3 regions of the Pseudomonas sp. GW821-FHT10C09 genome follow, and region 2 is predicted to be linked to each of the others. Evidence: predicted binding sites of a transcription regulator. Region 2 holds the regulator's gene; each other region holds the start of a gene.
The links. Region 2 encodes sigma-54, which starts transcription at its own class of promoters, with help from an activator protein. Its sites were predicted from a motif close to ANTGGCATNNANNTTGCTNT; they were not measured.
Positions count from the first base shown of each region.

Region 1: the regulator sigma-54 is predicted to act here: its motif matches at 6,162-6,181, upstream of AC07N8_RS03580 (CmpA/NrtA family ABC transporter substrate-binding protein).
Region 3: the regulator sigma-54 is predicted to act here: its motif matches at 5,052-5,071, upstream of AC07N8_RS03290 (circularly permuted type 2 ATP-grasp protein).

Region 1 is NZ_JBWKNG010000003.1:117,143-126,790, forward strand. Features, by position in the region: gene nirB (nitrite reductase large subunit NirB) at 1-696, opposite strand, end outside; gene AC07N8_RS03565 (bifunctional protein-serine/threonine kinase/phosphatase) at 1,018-2,691, opposite strand; gene AC07N8_RS03570 (nitrate/nitrite transporter) at 2,699-3,910, opposite strand; gene AC07N8_RS03575 (ANTAR domain-containing response regulator) at 4,240-4,815, opposite strand; gene AC07N8_RS03580 (CmpA/NrtA family ABC transporter substrate-binding protein) at 4,831-6,042, opposite strand; gene AC07N8_RS03585 (quinone-dependent dihydroorotate dehydrogenase) at 6,272-7,291, shown strand; gene rmf (ribosome modulation factor) at 7,509-7,724, opposite strand; gene rlmKL (bifunctional 23S rRNA (guanine(2069)-N(7))-methyltransferase RlmK/23S rRNA (guanine(2445)-N(2))-methyltransferase RlmL) at 8,256-9,648, shown strand, end outside.
Region 2 is NZ_JBWKNG010000010.1:51,331-60,978, reverse strand. Features, by position in the region: gene rapZ (RNase adapter RapZ) at 1-808, opposite strand, end outside; gene ptsN (PTS IIA-like nitrogen regulatory protein PtsN) at 811-1,275, opposite strand; gene hpf (ribosome hibernation-promoting factor, HPF/YfiA family) at 1,288-1,596, opposite strand; gene AC07N8_RS12170 (RNA polymerase factor sigma-54) at 1,671-3,164, opposite strand; gene lptB (LPS export ABC transporter ATP-binding protein) at 3,348-4,073, opposite strand; gene lptA (lipopolysaccharide transport periplasmic protein LptA) at 4,073-4,621, opposite strand; gene lptC (LPS export ABC transporter periplasmic protein LptC) at 4,608-5,180, opposite strand; gene AC07N8_RS12150 (KdsC family phosphatase) at 5,188-5,712, opposite strand; gene AC07N8_RS12145 (KpsF/GutQ family sugar-phosphate isomerase) at 5,712-6,686, opposite strand; gene AC07N8_RS12140 (ATP-binding cassette domain-containing protein) at 6,964-7,773, shown strand; gene mlaE (lipid asymmetry maintenance ABC transporter permease subunit MlaE) at 7,773-8,570, shown strand; gene mlaD (outer membrane lipid asymmetry maintenance protein MlaD) at 8,570-9,037, shown strand; gene AC07N8_RS12125 (MlaC/ttg2D family ABC transporter substrate-binding protein) at 9,049-9,648, shown strand, end outside.
Region 3 is NZ_JBWKNG010000003.1:51,242-60,889, forward strand. Features, by position in the region: gene AC07N8_RS03255 (long-chain-acyl-CoA synthetase) at 1-1,074, shown strand, start outside; gene AC07N8_RS03260 (ankyrin repeat domain-containing protein) at 1,171-1,689, shown strand; gene AC07N8_RS03265 (hypothetical protein) at 1,831-2,361, shown strand; gene AC07N8_RS03270 (PLDc N-terminal domain-containing protein) at 2,426-2,617, shown strand; gene speE (polyamine aminopropyltransferase) at 2,886-3,761, shown strand; gene AC07N8_RS03280 (hypothetical protein) at 3,918-4,151, shown strand; gene AC07N8_RS03285 (ribonuclease E inhibitor RraB) at 4,366-4,707, shown strand; gene AC07N8_RS03290 (circularly permuted type 2 ATP-grasp protein) at 5,103-6,512, shown strand; gene AC07N8_RS03295 (alpha-E domain-containing protein) at 6,525-7,475, shown strand; gene AC07N8_RS03300 (transglutaminase family protein) at 7,472-8,281, shown strand; gene AC07N8_RS03305 (c-type cytochrome) at 8,461-9,288, opposite strand.

The DNA.
Region 1 (9,648 bases), on a different contig from region 2:
AATGATGTCGCCATTCTTGAATTCCACCGAGCCGACGCGACCATTGCCGGCATCGTGCAGGGCCTGGGTTTGTTCGCACAGGCGAAAGTGCAGGCCGCGCGCTTCAAGGGCGGTCTGCAGCAACTGGCCGCTGGTCTTGTCGAGTTGCCGTTCCAGCAGCCATTCGCCGATATGCACCACGGTCACGTGCATGCCGCGCAGCATCAAGCCGTTCGCGGCTTCCAGGCCGAGCAAACCACCGCCGATGACCACGGCGTGCTTATGGGTCTTGGCGGTGTTGATCATGGCCTGGGTGTCGGCGATGTCGCGGTAGCCGATCACGCCCTGCAAGGTGTTGCCCGGAATCGGCAGAATGAACGGGGTCGAGCCGGTGGCGATCAGCAGGCGATCGTATTCGGCCTCGGTGCCGTCTTCGGCAATGACCCGGCGTTTGACCCGGTCGATCTGCACCACTTTGCGGTTGAGCAGCAGCTTGATGTGGTTGTCCAGGTACCAGTCGAGGTCGTTGAGCACGATCTCTTCGAACGTTTGCTCACCGGCCAGAACGGGCGACAACAGGATGCGGTTGTAGTTGGTATGGGGTTCGGCACCGAAGACCGTGATGTCGTACAGCTCGTTGCTCAGCTTGAGCAGTTCTTCCAGGGTGCGAACCCCGGCCATGCCGTTGCCGATCATCACCAGTTTTAATTTTTTCATCAGGTTCTCCGGGGAGCGGTGACCCGCCTCATCAGGGCTTCAGGTCTGGCTCGACAAATTTTGCGCAAACAAAAAAAGGCGTCCCGCTAGTTGCCTAGCGAGGACGCCTTTGTCCTGGTCCCGTTCTCTCGGGAAGCGCAGCCTTCATCGTTGAAGGCTGGGCTTTATGTGTGGTGGAAAGGGTAATGCAGTGGTTGTGCCAAGTATTCAGAACTGCGGATTTGTTGGGTTTCAGGCAGGCGTGACAGGAGCGGAGCGAATGTTTGTGCACCGATTAGAGGCGGGTTGCCCGGTCCTGGAGCATATGAAACCTGTGGCGAGTCAAGATGAGTGGAGCAACAGAAATAGCATCACCAGATTCAGCAGCAACGACACCACTGCCAATGTCCGCCAAACCTTCAACGGCTCCCGCTCCATCAACGGTCTGGGTCGCACGCTCAAGCTGCGCCGCTCGCCCTGTTCCAGCACCAGCAACCATTCTTCCGCCGTTTCAAACCGCTGACCCGGATCCGCCACAACGGCACGTTCCAGACATTGCGTTATCCATTCCGGCAAATCCGGTCGATAGCGACTGGCGCTGACCGGTACACCAAACCGTGGTCGCTGGAACGCTTCGATTTCTCCGTAGGGGTAATGCCCGGTCAGCAGGAAATACAACGTCACGCCCACCGCATACAAATCCTGTTGCGGCGTCGGGATGTCCCCGCGAAAGGCTTCCGGTGCGAGGTAACTGGGCGTTCCAGGCAGGGCGGAGGCTTGATCCTCGGACAGGCCGGGACAATACGCTAGGCCGAAATCCAGCAGGCGTAATTCGCCGTCGTCACCCAGCAGCAGGTTTTCCGGCTTGATGTCGCGATGCAGAATCTGCCGTCGATGTAATAAGCCAACCGCGCGAAGCAAGCGCTCGGCCAGGTCTTGCCATTGTGCCAACGGCAAAGGTCCGACACTGGCGTGCAGGTTTGCCAGCGTCGTTCCGAAATATTCACGCATCACGTAGTACAAATGCTGACGCTGACTGGCGGCATGGACTTCAGGGAAATGCCGTCCGGCCACGCGCTTGAGAAACCATTCCTCCGACAGCAATGCTTGCCCGGCCAAGTGATCGTCGTGCAGCGCAGCGGGCAAGGTTTTCAACAGCCAGGGTTGCTGTTGCCCGTCGCGAACCCGATAGAGCAGCGATTGCTGGCTCTGGCCGAGTATCCCTTCAACGTGCCAGCCTTCGAAGGATTGACCGGGTTTCAACGCCGGTGGCAATGGCCATTGCTGTAAATGAATCAGCGCATCGCCGATGCTCGTTTCACCCAAGGCATCGACCCGCACCAGCAGGGCGCTGGCATTGTCCTGGCTGCCGGCCAGATGGGCGGCCTGCACCAGAGTGTTTGCCGCACTGTCCAGATCGGGCTGATCCCGCAGAATCGCGGCAATCGCAGTGTCACCGAGCACGGCCCAGATGCCGTCGCTGAGCAGCACGAAACTCTCGTTCAGGCGCAATTCGCCATCGAGAAAATCCAGCACCAGATGCTGATCCAGTCCCAGTGCCCGTTTCAGCACATGCTGCATGCCCGGCTGGTCCCAGACATGATCCTCGCTGACGCGCTGCAACTGATCCGCATGCCAGCGATACACCCGGCAGTCGCCGACATGGGCCAGGGTAAAACGCCTGCCGCGCATGACCAATGCACTGACCGTGGTCAGCAGCGGTTGCCCGCCACCATTGGCCTGCAACCAGCGATTTTGCGCCAGCAGCAGGCGGTCCAATGCTTGCGCGACGCCCCAGGTTTCCGGGGTGGCGTAATAGTCCAGCGCCAGCGCCTGCAAGGTCGAACGGGCGGCGAGACCGCCGTCGGCGCATTGGCTGACGCCGTCGGCAATGGCGAACAAGTAGCCTTTGCTGGCCGCCAGCGCCGGGGCGGGCGTCACGAGGCGCAGGGCGTCCTGGTTTTCCTCCCGCGGGCCAATGGCGCTGGCTTCGGCAAAGCTCAGTTGCAGGCTCATTGAGGCCTCAGACCCGCGCCGCCGTCACAGCGGCCGAACCCCAGGTGGTTCTCCAGCGACGTTTGACCCCGTGCAGACCGAACCACGCGAGGACGCCGAGGCTGGCGAACAACCACAGGGCCAGTTGATAGCTGCCGGTGCTCTGCTTGATCGCGCCCATGCCGGCCGCCAGTGCAAAACCACCGATACCGCCGGCCATGCCGATCAAACCAGTCATCACGCCGATCTCGCGACGAAACCGCTGCGGCACCAACTGGAACACCGCGCCGTTGCCTGCGCCCAAACCGAGCATGGTGCAGACGAAAAGCGCCAGCGCCGCGTAGGAACTCGGCAGATTGAAACCCACCGCCGCAATGCAGATCGCCGCGACTGTGTACATCGCCAGCAACGTGCGTATCCCGCCGAAACGGTCTGCCAGCGCACCGCCCAATGGGCGCATCAGGCTGCCACCGAACACACAGGCCGCCGTGTAGTAACCGGCCGTCACCGGACTCAGTCCGTACTGGTCGTTGAAGTAGCCGGGCAGGGCGCTGGCCAGGCCGATGAAACCGCCGAAGGTCACGCTGTAGAAAAACATGAACCACCAGCTGTCACGATCACCGAGGGCCTTGAAGTAGTCGGCCATCGACTTGGCTTTTGGCCGCTCCGGCGCATTTTTCGCCAGCCAGGCGAAAACGATAATTGTCAGGATCAGCGGAATGAGGGCGAAGCCGAACACGTTGCTCCAGCCGAACGCGGCGGCCAATACTGGAGCAATCAGTGCGGCAAGCACGGTGCCCGAGTTACCGGCACCGGCAATGCCCATGGCTTTGCCTTGATGCTGTGGCGGATACCACTGCGAGGCCAGCGGCAGGGCGACGGCGAAGGACGCACCGGCCATGCCGAGGAAGAGGCCCAGCACCAGCGCTTGCTCGTAGCTGTGAATCCCCAGTTTCCAGGCGCCGAACAGCGCGCAGATGACGATCACCTGGCCGATCAGCCCGGCGGTTTTTGGCGACAGACGATCCGCCAGCATGCCCATGATAAAGCGCAGCACGGCCCCGGCCAGGATCGGCGTGGCCACCACCAGCCCGCGTTGTTGGGTGGTCAGGTGCAGGTCGGCGGCGATCTGCACGGCCAACGGCCCGAGCAGGTACCAGACCATGAAACTCAGGTCGAAATAGAGGAAGGCCGCAAACAGTGTTGGCGTATGGCCGGATTTCCAGAAGCTTGAATTCATCGCGCACCTCAGCTGTGAAGAGTCTCGAGAAGGAGTCATGAGCTAGCAGGTGGGGCGCCTGTGGGCCGCACCACCGGCCCCGGGCTGTGGGGCCAAAACGAAAAAACGCCGCTACCGGATTCGCCAAGGGCAAATGAGGTGAGCGACGTCTTTGTCGTAGGTGGGGCAACCGCCGTTGGTTACCTGTGGTGATTACTTAGCCAGATTTGTGCCAACAGTTCGGGACCGAGTCGCGGCCCTTCGCGAGCAGGCTCGCTCCCACAGTGGATCGCGGTCTAATGTGGGAGCGAGCCTGCTCGCGAAGGAGCCTTCAAAGGCACCACAAAACCTCAGCCAAGCAACTCACTCATGGCAATGATCTGCTCGGCCACCTGGATCAATTTCTGCTGCCGGCTCATGGCCTGCCGGCGCATCAGGGTGTAGGCCTCTTCCTCGTTGCAACTTTTCATCTTCATCAACAGCCCCTTGGCCAGCTCGATGCGCTTGCGCTCGGCCAGTTGCTGGTCGCGGGCATGCAGCTGGGCGCGCAGGGCCTGGTCACTTTCAAACCGCGCCATGGCCACGTCGAGAATCGGCTGCAGGCGCTGTGCGTGAATGCCTTCGACGATATAGGCACTGACCCCGGACTTGATCGCCTGACGCATCACGCCGGGGTCGTGTTCATCGGTAAACATCACGATGGGGCGAGGCTGGTCGCGGGTCACCAGCACCACTTGCTCCAGCACATCGCGGCTCGGTGACTCGGTATCGATCAGGATCACGTCCGGGCGCACCGTTTCGACGCGTTCGGGCAGGTCGATGGTCAGGCCCGATTCGTCGATCACCTCGAACCCGGCTTCGGTCAGGGCGGCTTTCAGTCGACCGACTTTCTTCGCGGTGTCGTTGATCAGCAGGATACGCAACATGTTCGCAATCTCCTGTCAGCGCTGGGCGAATCGGTGAGAGCTGTCGCTCAGGGCGTGCAACTTGAAGCTGCGGGCATAGCCGGACGGGTCGGAACCGTTCCAGATTTTGCCGTCGATCAACTGGCTGCTACGCATGTCCTGCCCCCGGATATCGACACCGACGACACTGGCGGCCTCGCGGTACAGATCCAGTTGCTGGACCTGACGGGCCACGCCGAGGTAATCCGGATCGTCGCGCAACAAACCCCAGCGCCGGAACTGGGTCATGAACCACATGCCGTCGGACAGGTACGGCACGTTGACCTCACCACCCGCATGGAAACGCAACGCATGCGGGTCCTGCCAGCGATGTCCCAAACCGTCGGCGTAATCGCCCAGCAGGCGCGGTTCGATGCAGTCGAGGGGGGCGTCGAGGTAGTCGGGCGCGCTCAACAGTTGTGCGGTGCTGCGGCGGTTTTCCGTGCTTTGCTCGATAAACCGGCTGGCTTCCAGGATCGCCATTACCAAGGCCCGCGCGGTGTTGGGGTACCGCTCGACAAACGCACGGGTGCAGCCGAGGACTTTTTCCGGGTGATCGGGCCAGATGGTCTGGGTCGTCGCCAGGGTAAAGCCGAGATTCTGTTGCACTGCGCTGGCGGACCACGGCTCACCCACGCAAAAGCCATCGATACGCCCGGCTTGCAGGTGCGCGACCATTTGCGGGGGCGGTACCACGACGCTGTCAACATCCTGCAACGGATGAATGCCCTGGCTCGCCAGCCAGTAATACAGCCACATGGCGTGGGTGCCGGTGGGAAAGGTCTGGGCGAAGGTGAGTTTCGGGCGAGTTTGGTGCACGTGGCGGTCGAGTGCTTCAGGACTGGTCACGCCGAGCGCCTGCAAACCGTGGGAGAGATTGATGCTCTGGCCATTCTGGTTCAGGCCCATCAGCACGGCCATGTCGGTAGAAGCCACGCCGCCGATGCCCAGATGGACGGCATAAATCAGGCCGTACAGGCTGTGGGCGGCGTCGAGTTCGCCGCTGACCAGTTTGTCCCGCAGGTTGGCCCAGGACGACTGGCGCTTGAGGTTCAGGGTCAAGCCATAGGGCTGGGCGAACCCCTGTGTGGCGGCGACCACCACCGAGGCGCAATCGCTCAGGGCCATGAAGCCGAGGTTGATGTCGGTCTTTTCCGGGGCATCGCTGCCATTGATCCACGCCAGAGGGTTCGCTGGAACTTCAATCATCGTTAAGCACCTTGCATAAAAAAACGCCGTACCGGGCGCCTTGCCAGGGCAAGGGCCAGTGACGACGCCGTTGTCTTTCGACCCATTCCGCCGTTGGCATGAGTGCTGATACCGGTGGTGGTGCAAGGCATATGCCATCGCTCGCTGATTTTGTCGCGCGCCTCGCCTGCGGCGCCGATGCGCGGCTATAATTGCCGCCACTTTTCGTAGCCCAGAGTCAAACCCGCCCATGTACACCCTGGCCCGTCAGCTGTTGTTCAAACTTTCCCCGGAAACCTCCCACGATCTGTCCCTGGACCTGATTGGCGCGGGCGGACGTTTGGGCCTCAACGGCTTGCTGTGCAAGGCCCCGGCGAAAATGCCGGTGTCGGTCATGGGCCTGGACTTCCCGAACCCGGTGGGTCTGGCGGCCGGTCTGGACAAGAACGGCGCGGCCATCGACGGTTTTGCCCAGTTGGGTTTTGGTTTTGTCGAAATCGGCACCATTACCCCGCGTCCGCAACCGGGTAACCCGAAACCACGGATTTTCCGCCTGCCGGAAGCCGAGGCGATCATCAACCGCATGGGGTTCAACAACCTTGGCGTCGATCACCTGCTGGCTCGTGTAGCCGCCGCCAAGTACAAGGGCGTGCTGGGCATCAACATCGGCAAGAACTTCGACACCCCGGTCGAGCGTGCGGTCGACGATTACCTGATCTGCCTGGACAAGGTCTACGCCCACGCCAGCTACGTGACGGTCAACGTCAGCTCGCCGAACACCCCGGGCCTGCGCAGCCTGCAGTTCGGCGATTCGCTCAAGCAGTTGCTCGCTGACCTGGCCACGCGCCGCGCCGAGTTGGCGTTGCGTCACGGTAAACACGTCCCGCTGGCGATCAAGATCGCGCCGGACATGACCGACGAAGAAACCGCGCAGGTCGCCCAAGCGCTGATCGAAACCGGGATGGACGCGGTGATCGCCACCAACACCACCCTGAGCCGCGTCGGCGTCGAAGGCATGGAACACGGTGACGAGGCGGGCGGTCTGTCCGGCGCACCGGTTCGTGACAAGAGCACCAACACCGTGAAGGTGCTGGCCTCGGAGTTGGCCGGTCGCTTGCCAATCATCGCCGTGGGCGGAATCACCGAAGGCAAACACGCCGCGGAGAAAATCGCTGCGGGTGCGAGCCTGGTGCAGATCTACTCCGGCTTTATCTACAAAGGCCCGGCGCTGATTCGTGAGTCCGTCGACGCCATCGCCGCATTACGCTAAACCCCTGTAGGAGCCCGGCTTGCCGGCGATGGCGTCCTTGAGATCGCTATCGCCGGCAAGCCGGGCTCCTACAAGGGATTGGGTTTCGGCGAAGGGCAGGCATAAAAAAGGGCTCCTCGAAGGAGCCCCTGGGCCGGAGCCCGCCGTCCGGATGGGACGTGCGTGGTTAATTCATTCAGTCATCAGATTGTCGTGTCGGAGTGTTAGGCCCTGTAAATTAGCCGACGGCGTGAAGTTCGTTGAGTCTGTGGATTCCCGCAGTGCCGGTCATACCGTCCCAGTTGTCGCCGCGTCCCTCGCGCCAGCCGTTAATCCAGGCTTGGCGTACTGACGGTAGAGTAAATGGGCAAAGCTCACGGGATTTGCCACCAACGCCATATTGATATCCGCGCAAAAATGCTCTTTCCAACGGATCACGCTTAAGTCTTCTCATAGGGTGTTGCCCTCACTTGTTGACTGTATTTATCGCGTAGACCTCAATCGAGGTCTGGCAGAAAAAAACTTCTGCCGTTGGGGCCCGCTGCCGGCGTCGCGAGCCAAGGTGTTGACGTCGTTGCGGCGTCAACCTGTGTTGAGTTCTAACCAATGCGTCACATCGAGGGAATGATCGTTTTGTCATAAGGACGTAACCATAAAGATGCTATGGCCATAAGTAACACGATGTTTGCCCGTGTTTATTGGCCAAAGCCCTGTATGATCAGCCCCCCGCAGGATGACGGGGTTAATCCTTTAGTGAGAATGACTTCTGTTGCGCAGAAGCATTATTCGACGAAGGGTCGACTTATGACATTTTGTTGCATCAACTTTTTTATCTGCCTGTGCATCTAAGCTCTTCTAACCTGAGCAGCACAGGTGGGACGGCACACCTTCGTGCCACGCGGGCGCTCTTTTAGAAAAGCGCCTGATTGAAAACCGGACCGGCAATGCGTTGCCGGTTCACTTAGCTAAAGGCTTTGAAACTCCAATGTCCGATCAATTCGAAATCTTCCTCACTTGCCCCAAAGGCCTTGAAGGCCTGCTGATCGAGGAAGCCGTCGGGCTTGGCCTTGAAGAAGCACGTGAGCACACCTCTGCCGTGCGCGGCATGGCCACCATGGAAACCGCTTATCGCCTGTGCCTGTGGTCGCGTCTGGCGAACCGGGTGTTGCTGGTGCTCAAGCGTTTCCCGATGAAGGACGCCGAAGACCTGTACCACGGCGTGCTCGACATCGAGTGGCAAGACCACATGCTCAACGACGGCACCCTGGCCGTGGAGTTCAGCGGTCATGGCTCGGGTATCGATAACACCCACTTTGGCGCCTTGAAAGTCAAAGACGCCATCGTCGACAAACTGCGCACCCCGCAAGGCGACCGTCCGTCGATCGACAAGCTCAACCCGGACCTGCGCATTCACCTGCGCCTGGACCGTGGCGAAGCGATTCTTTCCCTCGACCTGTCCGGCCACAGCCTGCACCAGCGCGGTTATCGCTTGCAGCAAGGCGCGGCGCCGCTGAAGGAAAACCTCGCGGCCGCGATCCTGATCCGTTCCGGCTGGCCTCGCATTGCGGCCGAAGGCGGCGCGCTGGCTGACCCGATGTGCGGTGTGGGTACGTTCCTCGTCGAAGCAGCGATGATCGCCGCCGACATGGCGCCGAACCTGCGTCGCGAGCAGTGGGGCTTCACCGCCTGGCTCGGTCACGTCCCGGCGCTGTGGAAAAAACTTCACGAAGAAGCCACCGAGCGCTGTGCGGCCGGCCTGGCCAAGCCACCGTTGTGGATTCGCGGTTACGAAGCCGACCCGCGCCTGATTCAACCGGGCCGCAACAACGTCGAACGTGCCGGCCTGAGCGAGTGGATCAAGATCTACCAAGGCGAAGTCGGTACGTTCGAGCCGCGTCCGGACCAGAACCAGAAAGGCCTGGTGATCTGCAACCCGCCGTACGGCGAGCGTCTGGGCGACGAGGCGAGCTTGCTCTACCTCTATCAGAACCTCGGCGAGCGCCTGCGTCAGGCTTGCTTGAACTGGGAAGCCGCGGTGTTCACCGGCGCCCCGGACCTCGGCAAGCGCATGGGCATTCGCAGCCACAAACAGTATTCGTTCTGGAACGGCGCGCTGCCGTGCAAGCTGCTGCTGATCAAGGTCACGCCCGACCAGTTCGTCACCGGCGAGCGTCGCACCCCGGAACAGCGTCAGGTCGAGCGCGAGCAGGCGGCCTATGATCAGGCGCCGAGCGAGCCGGAAGAACGCAAGTACAACAAAAACGGCAACCCGATCAAACCGACCCCGGCACCCGCACCGGTGATCGAGCAACCGCGCTTGAGCGAAGGCGGGCAGATGTTTGCCAACCGTCTGCAGAAAAACCTCAAGGCGCTGGGCA
Region 2 (9,648 bases):
GAACCTGGCCCAGACGTTCGGTCAGGTAGACGGAGCGGTGATGCCCGCCGGTGCAGCCAATGGCAATGGTGACATAAGCGCGGTTGCTGGCGGCAAAGCGCGGCAGCCACTTGAGCAGATACGACGATATGTCCTGGAACATTTCTTCGACGTCCGGTTGAGCGGCGAGGTACTCGGCCACCGGCTGATCGAGCCCGGACTGCGCACGCAGCTCCGGCTTCCAGTAAGGGTTGGGCAGGCAGCGCACGTCGAACACCAGGTCCGCGTCCACGGGCATGCCACGCTTGAATCCGAACGACTCGACCAGAAATGCAGTACCGGCTTCCGGCTGGTTCAGCAGGCGCAGCTTGATGGTGTCGCGCAGCTGGTACAGGTTCAGGTTCGTGGTATTGATCTTGAGGTCGGCCAGATCGACGATCGGACCCAGCAGATTGCTTTCGTCCTCGATAGCTTCGGCCAATGAACGGTTGGCAGTGCTCAGCGGGTGACGTCGACGGGTTTCGGAAAAGCGCTTGAGCAGGGTTTCTTCGTCGGCGTCCAGGTACAGCACATCGCACTTGATATGCCGGCTACGGACTTCTTCGAGCAGTTCGGGAAAGCGTGACAGGTGGCTCGGCAGGTTGCGCGCATCGATGGACACGGCGACCAGCGGCTGTGCCAGTTCGGTATGAATCAGTGCGCGTTCGGCCAGTTCCGGCAGCAAGCCGGCGGGCAGGTTGTCGATGCAGTAGTAGCCGTTGTCCTCGAGAACATCGAGTACGGTACTTTTACCTGAGCCGGAACGGCCACTGACGATGATCAAGCGCATGGTTACGGACCGTTTTGCTCGTCCAGGACAACCTGATACAAGGCTTCGTTGCTCGGGGCGCTGCGCAGACGATCACGGACTTCTTTGCGATCGAGCATGCTGGCGATCTGGCGGAGCAGTTCAAGGTGCACATCGGTAGCGGCTTGCGGGACCAGCAATACGAACAGCAGGTCAACCGGAGCGCCGTCGATGGCGTCGAAATCGATAGGGGCGTCGAGGTGCATCAAGGCGCTGATGGGCGACTCGCAACCCTTCAGGCGGCAGTGGGGGATGGCGATGCCGTTGCCAAAACCGGTCGAGCCGAGTTTTTCACGGGCAATCAAAGCCTCGAAGACATCTTGCATCTCCAGATCCGGCACTTCCCGGGCGATCAGGTTGGCAATTTGTTCGAGGGCTTTCTTTTTACTGCCGCCCGGCACGTTCACGAGGGAACGGCCGGGGGTCAGGATGTTTTCAAGTCGGATCATGGGTTGGGAGTGTTAACGACCGGTTGCACCCTGGAGGAGGCTCTGGGTCTTTTCCTTATGCTTTTTGAGTTGTTTATCCAGCTTGTCGGTCAGTGCGTCGATCGCCGCGTACATATCGGTATGTTCCGCGTTGGCGACCACTTCATTGCCGGGAATATGCAGGGTGGCTTCGATTTTCTGCTTCAGCTTCTCGACCGTCATCGTGACCTGCACGTTGGTGATCTTGTCGAAATGCCGCTCTAATCGTTCGAGTTTTTCGCCGATGTAGGTGCGCAGGGGTTCGGTCACTTCCAGTTGGTGTCCACTGATGTTGACTTGCATACAGCTTCTCCTTCGTTGCCAGTGCATAAAGCGGTAGATCAGATGATCTACCACTGGAACGCTGTGGCGTGGCTCTACATCAACCGCTTGCGTTCGCTCGAAGGCGCGATCCCCAAGGATTCGCGGTACTTGGCGACGGTGCGGCGAGCCACCTGAATGCCTTGTGCCTCCAGTAAACCAGCGATCTTGCTGTCACTCAACGGCTTTTTCTGATTTTCCGCGGCAACCAGTTTTTTGATGATCGCGCGGATCGCCGTGGACGAGCATTCGCCGCCTTCGGAGGTGCTGACGTGACTGGAGAAAAAGTACTTCAGCTCATAAATACCTCGAGGGGTATGCATGAATTTTTGCGTGGTCACCCGTGAAATCGTCGATTCGTGCATGCCTACCGCTTCGGCGATGTCATGCAGGACCAACGGCTTCATGGCTTCGTCGCCGTATTCCAGGAAGCCGCGCTGATGCTCGACGATCTGGGTGGCAACTTTCATCAGGGTTTCATTGCGACTTTGCAGGCTCTTGATGAACCAGCGGGCCTCTTGCAACTGATTGCGCATGAAGGTGTTATCAGCGCTGGTGTCGGCGCGACGAACAAACCCGGCGTATTGGGCGTTGACCCGCAGCCTTGGCACCGATTCCTGGTTCAGTTCCACCAGCCAGCGTTCGTTATCCTTGCGCACGATTACGTCGGGGACGACATACTCGGCTTCGCTGGATTCGATCTGCGAGCCGGGGCGCGGGTTGAGGCTCTGGACCAGTTCGATAACCTGGCGCAGTTCATCTTCCTTGAGCTTCATGCGGCGCATCAACTGGCTGTAGTCACGACTGCCGAGCAAATCGATGTAGTCGCTGACCAGGCGCTTGGCTTCGGTCAGCCAAGGTGTCTTGACGGGCAATTGGCGCAATTGCAGCAGCAGGCATTCGCCCAGGTTACGCGCGCCGATGCCGGCCGGTTCGAATTGCTGGATGCGGTGCAGGACGGCTTCGATTTCGTCCAGTTCGATGTCCAGTTCCGGATCGAACGCTTCGAGGATCTCCTCGAGGGTTTCATCCAGGTAGCCCTGATTGTTGATGCAGTCGATCAGGGTCACGGCGATCAGGCGATCGGTGTCGGACATCGGTGCCAGGTTCAGTTGCCAGAGCAGGTGGCTTTGCAGGCTCTCGCCGGCCGATGTGCGAGTGGTGAAGTCCCATTCGTCGTCATCGTTGCTCGGCAGGCTGCTGGCGCTGGTCTGGTAGACGTCTTCCCAGGCTGTGTCGACGGGCAGTTCGTTAGGAATGCGCTCGTTCCAGTCACCTTCCTCGAGGTTGTCCACCGTCGGGGCGGTTTCCTGGTAGGAGGGTTCCGAAACATCGGCATTGGGTTGCTGTTCGGCTTTGTCGGCCAAGGGGTCGGCGTTGTCGAAGTCGTCGCCTTCTTCCTGGCGTTCGAGCATCGGATTGGACTCCAGGGCCTCCTGGATTTCCTGTTGCAGGTCCAGGGTCGACAATTGGAGCAGGCGGATGGCCTGTTGCAGCTGCGGTGTCATCGTCAGCTGCTGGCCCATTCTCAAGACTAGCGATGGTTTCATGGCAGGGGCTTAACACCTTATTCGCCGGCGCACATGCGCCATCCACTACAGGGCGCCGGAGCGCCAAACATAAGCAAATTATATGCCTGAAACTGAAGTGTTTGCCTAGAGCGCTGTAACAATAAAAACCTGTTGATTTTTATCGCCGTAAGCGCTCAGTCGACTAGCCAGACACCTCAACGCTTACAGGCGGAACTCATGGCCCAGATAAACTTCTTTAACCAGGTCGTTGGCCAGGATAGTGGCGGAGTCGCCTTCGGCGATCAGCTGGCCATCGTTGACGATGTAGGCGGTTTCGCAGATATCCAGGGTTTCTCGGACGTTGTGGTCAGTGATCAGCACGCCAATGCCCTTGGCCTTGAGGTGGTAGATGATCTGCTTGATGTCGCCAACCGAGATCGGGTCCACGCCGGCGAAAGGTTCGTCGAGCAGGATGAATTTCGGATTGGTGGCCAGTGCACGAGCGATCTCCACGCGGCGGCGTTCGCCACCGGACAGGCTCATGCCGAGGTTGTCGCGGATGTGGCTGATGTGGAATTCCTGCAGCAGGCTTTCCAGCTCTTTGCGACGCCCGGCCTTGTCGAGTTCCTTGCGGGTCTCGAGGATCGCCATGATGTTGTCGGCCACCGAGAGTTTGCGGAAGATCGATGCTTCTTGCGGCAGATAGCCGATACCAGCCTTTGCACGACCGTGCATGGGCTGGTGGCTGACGTCCAGATCGTCGATCAGTACGCGGCCCTGATCAGCCTGCACCAGGCCGACGATCATGTAGAAGCAGGTGGTCTTGCCGGCGCCGTTGGGACCCAGCAGGCCGACGATTTGACCGCTGTCGATCGACAGGCTGACGTCACGCACGACCTGGCGGCTCTTGTAGCTCTTGGCCAGATGCTGAGCTTTCAGAGTTGCCATTACTGGGCCTTCTGCTCGTCGGTTTTCTTCTTCGGCTGGATCACCATGTCGATGCGTGGACGCGCCTCGGTGACCTTGTTACCTGTCGCACGGCCAGCGCTCGCAAGCTTCTTGACCGTGTCGTAGACGATTTTCTCGCCCTGGGTGGTGTTGTTATCCTTGTCGACAACTTTTGCCTTGTCGATCAGCACGACGCGGTTTTGCGCGGCGTGGTACTGGATGGTCACGCCCCAGCCCTGCACAGGCTTGGTGTCGCCAGCGGTCTGCAGTTGCTCGAAGTAGGCGAGGTTGCCCACCGAAGTCACCACGTCGATGTCGCCTGCCGGCGTACGCGTGATGGTCACGGTGTTGCCCTTAACGATCATCGAACCCTGGGTAATGATCACGTCACCTTTGTAGGTGGCAACGCCATTCTTGTCGTCCAGTTGGGCATCGTCGGCCTGAATGCGGATTGGCTGCTCTTGATCGTTCGGCAGAGCCCAGGCGCTCACGCTTCCCAGTGCTGCGCCCAGACTGAGCAAAATAGGGAGGGTTTTAACGAGCCTCATACTGTCCTCTTACGTTAGATAGCAGGTGTATCCTGCTTTCTTTCAAGTACGCTTTCATTCCGTTGCCTGTCGATACACCGCCAGCGCCGTCGATTCTAACGGGTTGGTCGGTCTGCGCATATTGCTGCTGCGGGAACACAGTCATACGGGTGGTGGTAATCAGGGTCTTGCGGTTTTTTTCGTCGAAACGGGTGATACGTACCGAATCGATCAGCTCGACCTGAGTACCGTCCGGATTGACTTCCCCGTGTTCGCTCTGGACGTGCCAGGGAAACTGGGTGCCGCGAAACATGTTCAAGTCGGGATTGGTCAGCAGCGTGACCTCGGACGCTTTCAGGTGTTCGACCTTGTCGGACGTCATTTCGTACTGCAATTTGCCATCCGGCAGGTACTGCACGCTGTGGGCGTTGAGTGCGTAATAGTCGATCGCGCTTTCATCGACAGGGGCAACTGTCTTGTCGAGGAAGCGTTCCGGGCTGATGTTCCAGTAGCCGACCGCAGCGAACAGCGCCGCGATGCAACTGAACAACAGGATGTTACGAAACTTTTTGCTCAGCATAATGGGCTCACAGGTACGCGGCGTTAGCCGCATCGAGGCGGCCCTGGGCGCGCAGGATCAATTCGCAGAATTCGCGAGCGGCACCCTCGCCGCCACGGGCGACGGTAATGCCATGGGCGTTTTCACGCACGAAGCTGGCAGCGTTGGCTACCGCCATGCCCAGGCCGACGCGGCGAATCACCGGCAGGTCCGGCAGGTCGTCACCGAGGTAGGCCACTTGTTCATAGCTTAGGTTGAGTTGGGCCAGAAGTTCGTCCAGTACCACCAGTTTGTCCTCGCGGCCTTGATAAAGGTGCGGGATACCGAGGTTTTTCGCTCGTCGTTCGACCACCGGGGTCTTGCGGCCACTGATGATAGCCGTCTGTACGCCCGCCGCCATCAACATCTTGATGCCTTGACCGTCGAGGGTGTTGAACGTCTTGAACTCACTACCGTCTTCAAGGAAGTACAGGCGTCCGTCGGTCAGCACGCCGTCGACGTCGAACACCGCGAGTTTGATCTGTTTGCCGCGTTGCAGCAGGTCCTCACTCATTACATTACTCCTGCACGCAACAAGTCGTGCATGTTCAAGGCGCCGACCGGACGGTCTTCGCTGTCGACCACGACCAGGGCGTTGATTTTGTGGTCTTCCATGATTTTCAGGGCCTCGGCGGCGAGCATTTCGGCGCGGGCGGTCTTGCCGTGGGCGGTCATGACCTGGTCGATGGTGGCGGTGTGGATGTCGATGCTGCGATCCAGCGTGCGGCGCAGATCGCCGTCAGTGAAGATCCCTGCCAGCTTGCCGTCGGCTTCCAGAATGACGGTCATGCCCAGGCCCTTGCGGGTCATTTCCATCAAGGCGTCCTTGAGCAAGGTGCCGCGTTGAACCTGCGGCAGCTCTTGCCCGGCGTGCATGACGTTTTCCACTTTCAGCAGCAGACGTCGGCCCAGTGCACCACCGGGGTGGGAAAAGGCGAAGTCTTCAGCGGTAAAGCCGCGCGCTTCCAGCAACGCAACGGCCAGGGCGTCGCCCATCACCAAAGCGGCAGTGGTAGAGGAGGTCGGTGCCAGGTTCAGCGGGCAGGCCTCGTGTTCGACGTGAACGTTGAGATTGACCTCGGCAGCCTTGGCCAGCGGGGAATCCGGGTTGCCGGTGACGCTGATCAACTGAATGCCCAGACGCTTGATAAGGGGCAGCAGGGTGACGATTTCGTTGGTGGAACCGGAGTTCGACAGGGCCAGGATGATGTCATCCCGCGTGATCATGCCCATGTCGCCATGGCTGGCTTCGGCCGGGTGCACGAAAAAAGCCGTGGTGCCGGTGCTGGCCAGGGTGGCGGCGATCTTGTTGCCGATGTGCCCGGATTTACCCATGCCTACTACAACCACGCGGCCTTTGCTGGCCAGAATCATCTCGCAAGCGCGTACGAAATCAGCGTCGATGTGGGGTAGCAAGCCTTCTACGGCTTCCAGTTCGAGGCGGATGGTGCGTTGTGCTGATTGAATCAGGTCGCTGGATTGGCTCATGTCAGAAATCGTATAGCCTGATGAAAAGGCGGCGATTATAGCGGTAATGATCAAAACCCTCACGCTAGTTCGTCACGCTTTGTCATCCCCTGTAACCGAATCCCCTCTAAACGAGGCTTTTTGCCTGTCAAGTTACTGAACATGGTCGGGCTTGGGCCTTGGGCGCTTGGCCTTTGCAGTGATATAGTTCGCCGCCAGTTCGGCCTGCCCGGGGAGGTATGTGCTTTCGTCAGAGAGCCAGGCGTCCGAGTGAGAGGCTGCATCGCAAGGAGTTTAGATGAGTGCCGATAACGCCTACGCGGTCGAGCTGAAGGGACTGTCCTTCAAGCGCGGTACGCGCAGCATTTTCAATAACGTCGATATCCGTATCCCGCGCGGCAAGGTCACCGGCATCATGGGGCCTTCCGGGTGTGGCAAAACCACGCTGTTGCGATTGATGGGCGCACAATTGCGTCCAACAAAGGGCGAAGTCTGGGTCAACGGCCAGAACCTGCCCAAGTTGTCGCGCAGTGATCTGTTCGATGCGCGCAAGCACATGGGAGTGCTGTTCCAGAGCGGCGCCCTGTTCACCGACCTCGATGTGTTCGAGAACGTCGCCTTCCCGCTGCGCGTTCATACCGAGCTGCCGGAAGAAATGATCCGTGACATCGTCCTGCTTAAATTGCAGGCCGTGGGCTTGCGTGGCGCCATCGACCTGATGCCTGACGAGTTGTCCGGCGGCATGAAGCGTCGTGTTGCGCTGGCCCGGGCAATTGCTCTCGACCCGCAGATCCTCATGTACGACGAGCCCTTTGTCGGCCAGGACCCCATCGCCATGGGCGTACTGGTGCGCCTGATCCGCCTGCTCAACGACGCCCTGGGAATCACCAGTATCGTGGTCTCCCACGATCTGGCCGAAACCGCGAGCATCGCCGACTACATCTATGTCGTCGGCGAAGGCCAGGTGTTGGGGCAGGGGACTCCCGAGGAACTGATGAACTCGCAGGAGCCACGGATCCGTCAATTTATGACGGGCGAACCCGACGGTCCGGTCGCATACCACTTTCCAGCGACGGATTACCGCGCAGATCTTCTGGGGAAGCGTTGATGCGCAAGATTTCATTAATAGAACGCGTACGCCGGTTTGGCCATGCCGCCATCGACGTGCTGGCGGTGTTCGGTCGCTCGACGATTTTCCTGTTCCATGCCTTGCTCGGTCGCGGTGGCATCGGCGGCGGCTTTGGCCTGCTGGTCAAGCAGTTGCATTCAGTGGGCGTGATGTCCCTGGTGATCATTGTCGTCTCCGGCGTGTTCATCGGGATGGTGCTGGCGCTGCAAGGCTTCAACATCCTGTCCAGCTACGGCTCGGAACAGGCGGTCGGGCAGATGGTTGCGCTGACGCTGCTGCGTGAATTGGGGCCTGTGGTGACGGCATTGCTGTTCGCCGGGCGTGCCGGTTCGGCGCTGACGGCAGAAATCGGCAACATGAAATCCACCGAACAGTTGTCCAGTCTGGAAATGATTGGTGTCGACCCGCTCAAATACATCGTCGCCCCGCGCTTGTGGGCCGGCTTCATTTCCCTGCCGGTGCTGGCGATGATTTTCAGCGTGGTGGGTATCTGGGGCGGTTCGTGGGTGGCCGTCGACTGGCTCGGTGTGTATGAAGGTTCGTACTGGTCCAACATGCAAAACAGCGTGACGTTCACTGATGATGTGCTCAATGGCATCATCAAAAGCATCGTCTTCGCGTTCGTCGTGACCTGGATCGCCGTATTCCAAGGCTATGACTGTGAACCCACTTCCGAGGGGATCAGTCGTGCCACTACCAAGACCGTGGTGTATGCCTCTCTGGCTGTACTCGGCCTGGACTTTATTTTGACCGCCTTGATGTTTGGAGATTTCTGATGCAAAACCGCACCCTGGAAATCGGTGTCGGCCTTTTCTTGCTGGCTGGCATCCTGGCTTTATTGCTGCTGGCGTTGCGGGTGAGTGGTCTGTCCCCGAGCCCGAGCACTGACACGTATAAACTTTATGCGTATTTCGACAATATCGCCGGTTTGACGGTCAGAGCTAAAGTGACCATGGCCGGTGTGACCATCGGCAAGGTCACGGCGATCGATCTGGACCGCGACAGCTTCACCGGCCGGGTGACCATGCAACTGGAAAAGCGCGTAGATAACCTGCCGACTGACTCCACTGCATCTATCCTCACCGCTGGCCTGTTGGGCGAGAAGTACATCGGTATCAGCGTGGGCGGCGAAGAAGCCTTGCTCAAGGATGGTGGGACCATCCACGACACCCAGTCGTCGCTGGTACTCGAGGACCTGATCGGTAAATTCCTGCTCAATACCGTTAGCAAAGACGCCAAATGAGGAGCTTTTGAATGATCTCTACCTTGCGACGTGGCCTGTTGGTAGTACTCGCGGCGCTGCCGTTGATGGCTAACGCCGTGGCGGCGCCTTCCGCGCACGATCTGGTACAGGACACCACCAACCGGATGCTGGCCGATCTGTCGGCCAACAAAGAGAAGTACAAGCAGGACCCACAGGACTTCTATACGGCGCTGAACACCATCGTCGGACCTGTGGTGGATGCCGAAGGCATTTCCAAAAGCATCATGACAGTCAAGTACTCACGCAAAGCCACGCCGGCACAGATGAAAACCTTTGAAGAAAACTTCAAGAAGGGCCTGTTCCAGTTCTATGGCAATGCGTTACTCGAGTACAACAACCAGGGCATCACCGTTGACCCGGCCAAAGACGAGTCGGGCGATCGCACCAGTGTTGGCATGACCGTCAAGGGCAGTAACGGCGCGATCTATCCTGTGTCCTACACACTGGAAAAAATCAATGGCGAGTGGAAACTGCGCAACGTAATCATCAACGGTATCAACATCGGCAAGCTGTTCCGTGACCAGTTCGCTGATGCAATGCAGCGCAATGGCAACGACCTGGACAAGACCATCAACGGTTGGGCCGGGGAA
Region 3 (9,648 bases), on a different contig from region 2:
ATCGTCTATTGCACCTTGCCGCTGTACCACGCCACCGGGCTCTGCGTGTGTTGGGGCTCGGCCATCAACGGTGCTTCGGGCTTTGCCATCCGCCGCAAGTTCAGCGCCAGCCAGTTCTGGAATGACGTGCGCAAATACCACGCGACCACCCTCGGTTACGTCGGCGAGTTGTGCCGCTATCTGGTGGATCAACCCACCAGCGCCGAGGACAACCAGCACGGCGTGACGAAGATGATCGGCAACGGTTTGCGACCCGGCGCGTGGGACGCCTTCAAGTCCCGCTTCGGTGTCGAGCATATCTGTGAACTGTATGCGGCCAGCGACGGCAACATCGGCTTCACCAACATTCTCAATTTTGACCACACCATCGGGTTCTCGCTGATGGCCTGGGAATTGGTGGCCTACGACCACGACAGTGGCCAGCCGATTCGCAACGCCAAGGGTTTCATGAACAAAGTGGCCAAGGGCGCACAGGGTTTGTTACTGGCGAGAATCGACGACAAGGCGCCGCTGGACGGCTACACCGATCCGCAAAAGACCGAAAAAGTCGTGCTGCATGACGTGTTCAAGAAGGGCGATCGGTACTTCAATACCGGCGACCTGCTGCGCAACATCGGTTTCGGCCATGCGCAATTCGTCGACCGTTTGGGCGACACCTACCGCTGGAAGGGCGAGAATGTCTCGACCACGGAAGTCGAAAATATTCTTCTGCAACACCCACACATCGCGGAAGCCGTGGCGTATGGCGTGGAAGTCCACAACACCAACGGGCGTGCCGGCATGGCGGCGATTACCCCGGCCGAGTCCCTGGCCACCCTGGACTTCAGCGAACTGCTGGATTTCGCTCGCCAGCAAATGCCGGCCTATGCGGTGCCGCTGTTCCTGCGGGTGAAAGTAAAAATGGAGACCACCGGGACCTTCAAATACCAGAAGACCCGGCTCAAGGACGAAGCCTTCGACCCCGGCAAAACCGGCGATGACCCGATCTACGCCTGGCTGCCCGGCACCCAGACTTACGTGCAGGTTACCGAGCAGGTGCTGGCGGATATTCATGGCGGCAAATACCGCTATTGAATGTGCCTATGGCCGCCCTTGAGAAAAAACAAGTGACAGCGCAGGGGCTGCTCGGGAAACTGTCGGCTTTGCGAATAACCGAACAGGGAGCCCCCGATGTCAGACCAAAGCCGCCAGATGACCCCCGAAGAAGCCGCTGAATTTGCCGAACAGGTATTCAACAAGGCGCGCGAGGGCGATGCGGCCATGATGGCTGCGTTGCTGACCAAAGGCCTGCCGCCCAACCTGCGTAACCACAAGGGCGACACCTTGCTGATGCTGGCCGCCTACCACGGCCACGTGGACACTGTGAAAGTCCTGCTCGAACACAAGGCCGATCCGGAAATCCGCAACGACAACGGCCAAAGCCCGATTGCCGGTGCCGCATTCAAGGGCGACCTGGCGGTGGTCAAGGCCTTGGTCGAGGGCGGGGCGCAAGTGGAGGGCTCGTCGTTTGATGGCCGTACCGCGCTGATGATGGCGGCGATGTTCAACCGCGTCGAAATCGTCGACTACCTGATCAGCAAAGGTGCCGATCCGAAAGCCAAGGACGCCAACGGCGTGTCGGCCCTCGATGCCGCGAAAACCCTCGGCGCCACCGACACCATCGCCCAGCTTGAGAAACTGATTGGCTGACAGTATGTCTTCGCGAGCAGGCTCGCTCCCACAGGAGGATGCATTCCCAAAGTGGGAGCGAGCCTGCTCGCGAATGGGCCAAACGCAATCAATGCGCTATCCTTCGCGCCCTCAAAATTCATTCGCTACAGGATCCACCTCATGAAAGCCGCACTCGTCGAACTCATCAGCAAAATCAGCTCCGGGTGCATGAGCGATGACGAAATCCTCAAGGTTGCTGACGAAGCAGCTCAGGCTTACGCCGATCCTCAGGCTTTCCTGGCGGCCAACCCGGATATCAACTACGACGACACGTTCCCGATCCCGTTGGGTGAATGGGTGGTGGTTGGCAGTTTGCCGGAGACGGTGCTGTTCCAGGCCGACACCTACATGGACCTGTTCGCCCAGATCGTCGCCTCGTTCGGCCCTGGCGTTGATTTCAACATCAAACCCAAGCAACTGGCCAAGACCGAAGCCCTGACAGCACTTAACCGCATTCAGGTGCAAATGGGCAGCATGAACAAGGAAAACGGTGGTTACACGTTGATGAACTTCAGCCAGTTGCTCGATGACGAGCTGCAAGTGGTGCTGGTCTACGGCAACGATGTGCCGCGCGTGCTGGAGCTGTGCGCCGAAGTCGGCATCACTGCTGCGCCGTCGCTGGAAGCGCTGAAGGTTGCGATTCACGTTTAAAAAGCGGAACCCTCGCGAGGCCCGGCTATCCTAAGGGTGCATATCACTCTTAGGGAGCGTCACCATGGGTTCTACGTTCAACAGCCTGGTCGCCTTGATCATTTTCGTGCTGGATATCTGGGCCATCATCAACGTGTTTAAAAGTGGCGCCACCACCGGGATGAAAATCCTCTGGGTGCTGTTGATCGCGTTCCTGCCGGTGTTGGGCCTGATCATCTGGGCCATCGCCGGGCCACGGGGCAACGTCCGGGCCTGAGCACACTCTCAAAGCCGACCCCATTTCCGCCTGTGGGAGCGAGCCTGCTCGCGAAAGCGGTTTGCCTGTCGCATGGATGTTGGATGTAGTTCCGCTTTCGCGAGCAGGCTCGCTCCCACAGGTGAATGTGTCGACTCATCAAGTGAGGTTCGACCTGTCATCTTCCGCGACGTAGAATGCGCGCCTTTCCTGGTTAATCGAGCTGCTCGATTGGCCATCATGGGCGGGTAACCGTCCGTTGCCACCCGCATTCATCGGAGCACTTCCCATGAGCAATACCCCTACCAGCGAATACCTGGAAACCCTCTACGAAGGTTACGGCCAGCGTTTTCGCATGGAAAAACTGCTGCACGAAGTGCGCACCGAACACCAGCACCTGGTGATTTTCGAAAACCCGCGCATGGGCCGGGTGATGGCGCTGGACGGCGTGATCCAGACCACCGAAGCCGACGAATTCATCTACCACGAAATGCTCACCCACGTGCCGATCCTGGCGCACGGCAGCGCCAAGCGCGTGCTGATCATCGGTGGCGGCGACGGCGGCATGCTGCGTGAAGTGGCCAAGCACCGCAGCATCGAACACATCACCATGGTCGAGATCGACGGCACCGTGGTCGACATGTGCAAGGAGTTCCTGCCGAACCACTCCAAAGGTGCATTCGAGGACCCTCGCCTGAACCTGGTGATCGACGACGGCATGCGTTTCGTCGCCACCACCACTGAAAAGTTCGACGTGATCATTTCCGACTCCACCGACCCGATCGGTCCGGGCGAAGTGCTGTTCTCGGAAAACTTCTACCAGGCCTGCCGTCGCTGCCTGAACGAAGGCGGCATCCTGGTAACGCAGAACGGCACCCCGTTCATGCAGATCGAAGAAGTCAAAACCACCGCCGGGCGTCTGCGCAGCCTGTTCCCGGACTGGCACTTCTATCAGGCGGCCGTGCCGACCTACATCGGCGGCTCGATGACGTTTGCCTGGGGCGCGACCAATACCGCTTATCGCAAATTGTCCCGTGAAACCCTGCAACAGCGTTTCGCCGGCAGCGGCATCATCACCCGCTACTACAATCCAGAAATTCACATCGGCGCCTTCGCCTTGCCGCAATACGTGCTGCAAGCGGTGAACAAGCCAAGCAACGACTAAAGGATGTACCCATACCCCCATGTGGGAGCGAGCAAGCCCGCTCCCACATGGGGTCATGTTTTTCCTGTCAGTACGCGTTATTCGTTTGAACGATCAGTCAGCGCAAAAGTCCAGATGCATGTAAGCCCATCCATGGGCTTTATCGAGGAGGCACTGATGCAAAAGTGGAAAATCACTTTCGTGGATGATCACGGTGAAACAATCGATGAAGTCTTTGAGTGCGACGAGTGCCCGGACAACGAGCACGCCGCCAAACTCATCAAGGCCCGACTCCTGCCTGTCGCCGCCGAACTGGATCTGAACGATCTGGAAGGGCGAACCCCCGATGCGAGCGTCAAAAGTCTCAAGACGCAGAACAGCATACAAATCCTCGGCATCACGCCAATCTGAACCTCTCCTGTCTGATTCTCATCCAGGCCTTGGCAGCGGCTCTCTCTTGAGGCTACTCTGCAATCGAGATCAGCGAATGGATCGCTAAGGTCTGGTCTTGTCAGCTACATGCTTGCTTCCCACCGGCAACGAGGTTGCCGCATCGCGCGCACCACTCGGCTGCGTGTGCCCGGGAATACGGAAAGTCTATCCATCACTATGAGGGGGACGTTTCATGAGCACAGCCTATCAAGAAGACATCAGCAGCTCGGTGCTGCGCCGCATGAAAGAAGGCGGTTTCGACTTTTCAAGATTCCACCCCATCGAGTTCTACGCCATTTTTCCCGACGAGGAGCGGGCCCGCAGAGCAGCAGGTCATTACCGTGGTGAATCCCTGAATGCGCAAATCAGTGTGCGCGACGACGGTGCATGGGCGCTCGAACTGAGCAAAGTCATGTACGCCACCTACGATGACATCGGCGATTTCGAGCAAGGCTTCGAGGCGGTGGTCGAGCCTCTGGGCGGCATCATCGAAGGATGGGGCGTCAAGCAGGAGGTACGAGGGCTACTCGCATAATCCTATGAACAGTGACACGCACTAACGGCTGGCCTTCGGGTTGGCCGTTTTAGTTTGCGGGGGACGTAAAACACGTCCGGCAAAACCCTGAAACAAGAATCCGGGGCAAAAAAAACCGCCTGAGCAGGCGGCTAAAGGGAAGTTCGGGCTGTTTTTCCAGCGAATGCGCGGATTATCCGCACCGGCGGCCGGGCAGTGAAATCAACTCTGACTATGCTGGTGATAGGCGACAACGTCGCCTTGCAATGAAGCGGGGGCTGTCAGGTTGGGGCGTTTGCTGCACAGGAATGGTGCGATGTAAACGGAGCGATTATCCAACCGATTGATATCAAAGCGTTTCTGCCGCTGGCACGGGCCTTGCGAAGCCTAGGTGTCCGGGTGACAAGGAGTACGGCATGATCCGCACCTATTTTGATGAAATGTACGATGCCGGCGGCCAGGTCCGTCCGCATTATCGGGAGTTTGCCCGTTGGCTGGCCGAAACGCCTGACGAGCTTTTGGCACAACGGCGACGCGAGGCCGATCTGTTATTTCATCGCGCCGGGATAACCTTCACGCTCTACGGGGACGAGCAGGGGACAGAGCGCCTGATTCCCTTCGACACCATTCCGCGAAGTATTCCTGCCAGCGAATGGCGGGTCGTCGAGCGCGGCTGCATTCAGCGGGTCAAGGCACTGAACATGTTCCTTGCCGACCTCTATCACGAGCAGCGCATCATCAAGGCCGGCATCATCCCGGCCGAGCAAGTGCTGGCCAACGAGCAATACCAGTTGGCGATGCAAGGGCTGGATCTGCACCGGGACATCTATTCGCACATCTCTGGCGTCGATCTGGTGCGCGACGGTGACGGCACGTACTACGTGCTCGAAGACAACCTGCGTACACCGAGCGGTGTGAGCTACATGCTCGAAGACCGCAAGATGATGATGCGCCTGTTCCCCGAACTGTTCGCGGCGCAACGCATTGCGCCAATCGATCACTATCCGAATCTGCTTCTGGATACCCTGAAAAGCTCCAGCCCGATCGATAACCCGAGCGTGGTGGTGCTGACGCCGGGTCGTTTCAACAGCGCGTTTTTCGAGCATGCCTTTCTGGCTCGGGAGATGGGCGTTGAACTGGTGGAGGGGGCGGATCTGTTCGTGCGCGATGACAAGGTGTTCATGCGCACCACGGACGGGCCGAAAGCCGTCGACGTGATCTACCGTCGCCTGGACGACGCGTTCCTCGATCCTCTGGCATTCAATCCGGACTCGATGCTGGGCGTTCCGGGGCTGTTGTCGTCGTACCGTTCCGGCAACGTCGTGTTGGCGAATGCCATCGGCACCGGTGTGGCGGACGACAAGTCGGTGTACCCGTTTGTCACCGACATGATCCGTTTCTACCTCGACGAAGAACCGATCCTGAAGAACGTGCCGACGTTCCAGTGCCGCAATCCCTCCGAACTGTCCCACGTATTGGCCAATCTTCCGGATCTGGTGGTCAAGGAAACCCAGGGCTCCGGCGGTTACGGAATGCTGGTGGGGCCGGCGGCGACGGCGGCGGAAATCGAGTCGTTCCGTGCACGGATCAAAGCCAAGCCGCACGCGTATATCGCGCAACCGACGTTGTCCCTGTCGACCTGTCCGACCTTTGTCGAAAACGGCATTGCGCCACGCCACATCGACCTGCGTCCGTTTGTATTGTCTGGTCGCGAAACCCGGGTTGTGCCCGGCGGTTTGACCCGTGTCGCCCTGCGTGAAGGCTCTCTGGTGGTGAATTCCTCCCAGGGTGGCGGAACCAAGGACACCTGGGTGGTCGAGGATTGAAGGAAGCCTGCCATGTTAAGTAGAACTGCCTCGGATTTGTATTGGATGTCGCGTTACCTGGAGCGGGCGGAAAACCTCGCACGGATGCTCGACATCAGTTATTCGCTGTCGCTGATGCCGCAGGATGGTCGCGGCGACGGGCTGCACGAACTCGCCATGCCGCTGCTGATCACCGGCACCCTGGACGATTACCTGGAGCGCCACGGCGAGTTGCATGCCGAACGGCTGCTGCATTTCTTCGCCCTCGATGCGGCCAACCCGGCGAGCATCTACAGCTGCCTCGGTTCGGCGCGAGCCAGTGCCCATGCGGTGCGTGGGCGAATCACCGCCGACATGTGGGAAAACATCAACGCCACCTGGCTGGAAATTCGCGGGATCGCCGAACAGGGCTTGAGTCGCTACGGCATGAGCCGTTTTTGTGAGTGGATCAAGGAACGTTCCCACCTGTTCCGGGGCGCGTCCTACGGCACCATCATGCGAAACGATGCGTTCCGCTTCATTCGTCTGGGGACGTTTATCGAAAGGGCGGACAACACGCTGCGCCTGCTCGATGCGCGCTACGAAATGGCCGGTGATCAAGCCGAAGCGGTCAGTGACGGCACGGCGCACGCCTATTACCAGTGGAGCGCCTTGCTGCGAGCGCTGTCGTCGTTCGAGGCGTACACCGAGATCTATCGCGACGCACCCGGTGCCCGGCATGTGGCGGAGTTGCTGTTGCTGCGGGCCGATGTACCGCGTTCGCTGCGTGCCTGCACCGAAGAAATCGACCAGATCCTCGCCAGCCTGCCGGGAGCAAACGGCCGTCCCGCGCAACGCCTGGCCGCCGAGATCGACGCACGCCTGCGCTACACCGGCATCAACGAAATTCTCGACGAAGGCCTGCACGCCTGGCTGACCGAATTCATCCCGCTGGTGCGCCAGTTGGGCAACGCCATTCACAGTTCATACCTGGAGGCTGCATGAGACTTTCCATAAGCCACGAAACCACCTATCACTATGAAGATCAGGTGCGGGCGAGCATCCAGTACCTGCGACTGACACCCCATGACAGCGAGCGTCAGCACGTGCTCAGCTGGCAACTCGACCTGCCGCGCCCGGTGCGCGCGCAACTCGACCCGTTCGGCAACATCCTGCACGTGCTGACCATGGACGAGCCGCACGAGGCGATCATCATCGGCGCCCGTGGTCAGGTGGATATCGATGAACTGCGCGAAGCCGAGCATGAGAGCCAGTCGGCGCTGCCGTTCCTGCGTTTCACCCGGCTGACCGAAGCCGACGAAGCCTTGCGAGCGTTCGCGCAAAAGGAATGCAAGACCCGTCGGGATCGCACCGCGCTGATCGACTTGATGCATGGCCTGAACCAGCACATGACCTACACGCCGGGTTCGACCGAAGTCGACACCAGCGCGGCCCAGGCCTTTGCCGGACGTTCCGGCGTCTGTCAGGACCACACCCATGCGTTTCTCGCCTGCGCGCGAAGCCTGGGCATTCCGTCGCGGTATGTGTCCGGTTATCTGTACAGCGAGAACAGCGAACACCTGGCCAGTCACGCCTGGGCGGAAGCGTGGCTGGATGATGCGTGGTACAGCTTTGACGTGACCAACGAATTGGCCCGACCGGAACGGCATTTGAAACTGGCGGTGGGCCTGGATTACCTGGATGCCTGCCCGGTACGCGGAATGCGCCGGGGCGGCGGGTGTGAGCAGATGCATGCGAAGGTGTTTGTGTCACCGACACCGATGCCGGTTATCTCCGTTCAACAACAGTAATCCGGGATTTCACAAATCCCCTGTGGAAGCACGCTTTTGTGGCGAGGGAGCTTGCTCCCGCTGGGGCGCGTAGCGGCCCTCAACCAAGGCAGCGCGGTATGCCAATCTGATCGAGTTTCCGGGTTTTAGGGCTGCTGCGCAGCCCAGCGGGAGCAAGCTCCCTCGCCACAGGTGTGCGCTTACTTGGCTGGAGACAGTTTGCGTCCGGCCATGTGCTTCAAATACCCCATCAGCATTTCCAGATCACCATCCGGCAACACCTGCGCCGTAAACCCCGGCATCTTCGCCTGCGGCCACTGCCTCAAACTCTGCGGATCACGGATATAGCGCTTCAAGAACTCCGCCCCGAAATACTCGGTCGGGCTATACGGAATATTCAAATCCGGCCCGAACTGCGCGTCCCCGGCACCATTCAATCGATGGCACGCCAGGCAGTTCTTCTGGAACAACGCAAATCCCTGATTCACCGGATCGTTCGCCTTCAACGCCGGATCAGGCAGCAGGGCAGGGAAGCGCGCTGCCACCGGTGCCAGGCGCTTGATGCTGGACACCTGAAACGGCCACTGCTCCGGGCTGATATTGCCAGCTTGCGGATCCGTCCAGACCAGATAAAACGGCCCGGCACTCGGCTTGCCTTCCGACAACGCCGGCCACGGTTTCGCCGGGTCCTCAATCGCCAGCCACGCCCGCGCACCTTGGGTGTTGAGCAACGGAGCCGCGGCCAACTCGGCGGCAAATCCGTCCAGCGCCACGGCTTGCAAATGGTCGTCGGGCTTGATACCGGTCAACAGCGCCGCCAGCGGCACCGCTTGATAGCTCATGTCCTGTTTGTAGGAAACGTCGTCGGCAACATGAAGGGTCTGGACTTGCGGGTGCTTGAGCAGTTCTTCGGTCTGCCAGGTGCGAGTGGTCGCGCCTAGCTCGAGGTTCAGCTGTGCGGCAAACAGAGGCGTGCTGAGCAGCAAGGCCCCGAACAGAATGAGCGTTTTCAATAGATCGCCGTCCATGTCGTGGAAGTGCCGTAAAGGTTGGCACACCCTCGCTGGCCCGGGTAGCGGGCCAGTCACATTTTTGGAATGACGATATAAATACCTGACGCCGTATTTTCTGCCGACTAGCCAATCACCTTGGTCAGATTCGGCAAAATCAACAACAGCGTGGTGGCGAAAAGAATGAGCCCGGCTTGACGTACTTTCGAATGTTTGAACATGGCTTGACCGCCTTTTTTGTTATTTCCTGATGCCTGCCTGCATATCTCCATGACGGCAGAGCGTTGCACTTCCTGTAGGACGAGCGCCTCGGCAAAACCCGACGACAACTTCGTACACTTCACCTTAGAGCCCGCGTCACTCCCGGTTTAGATCCAT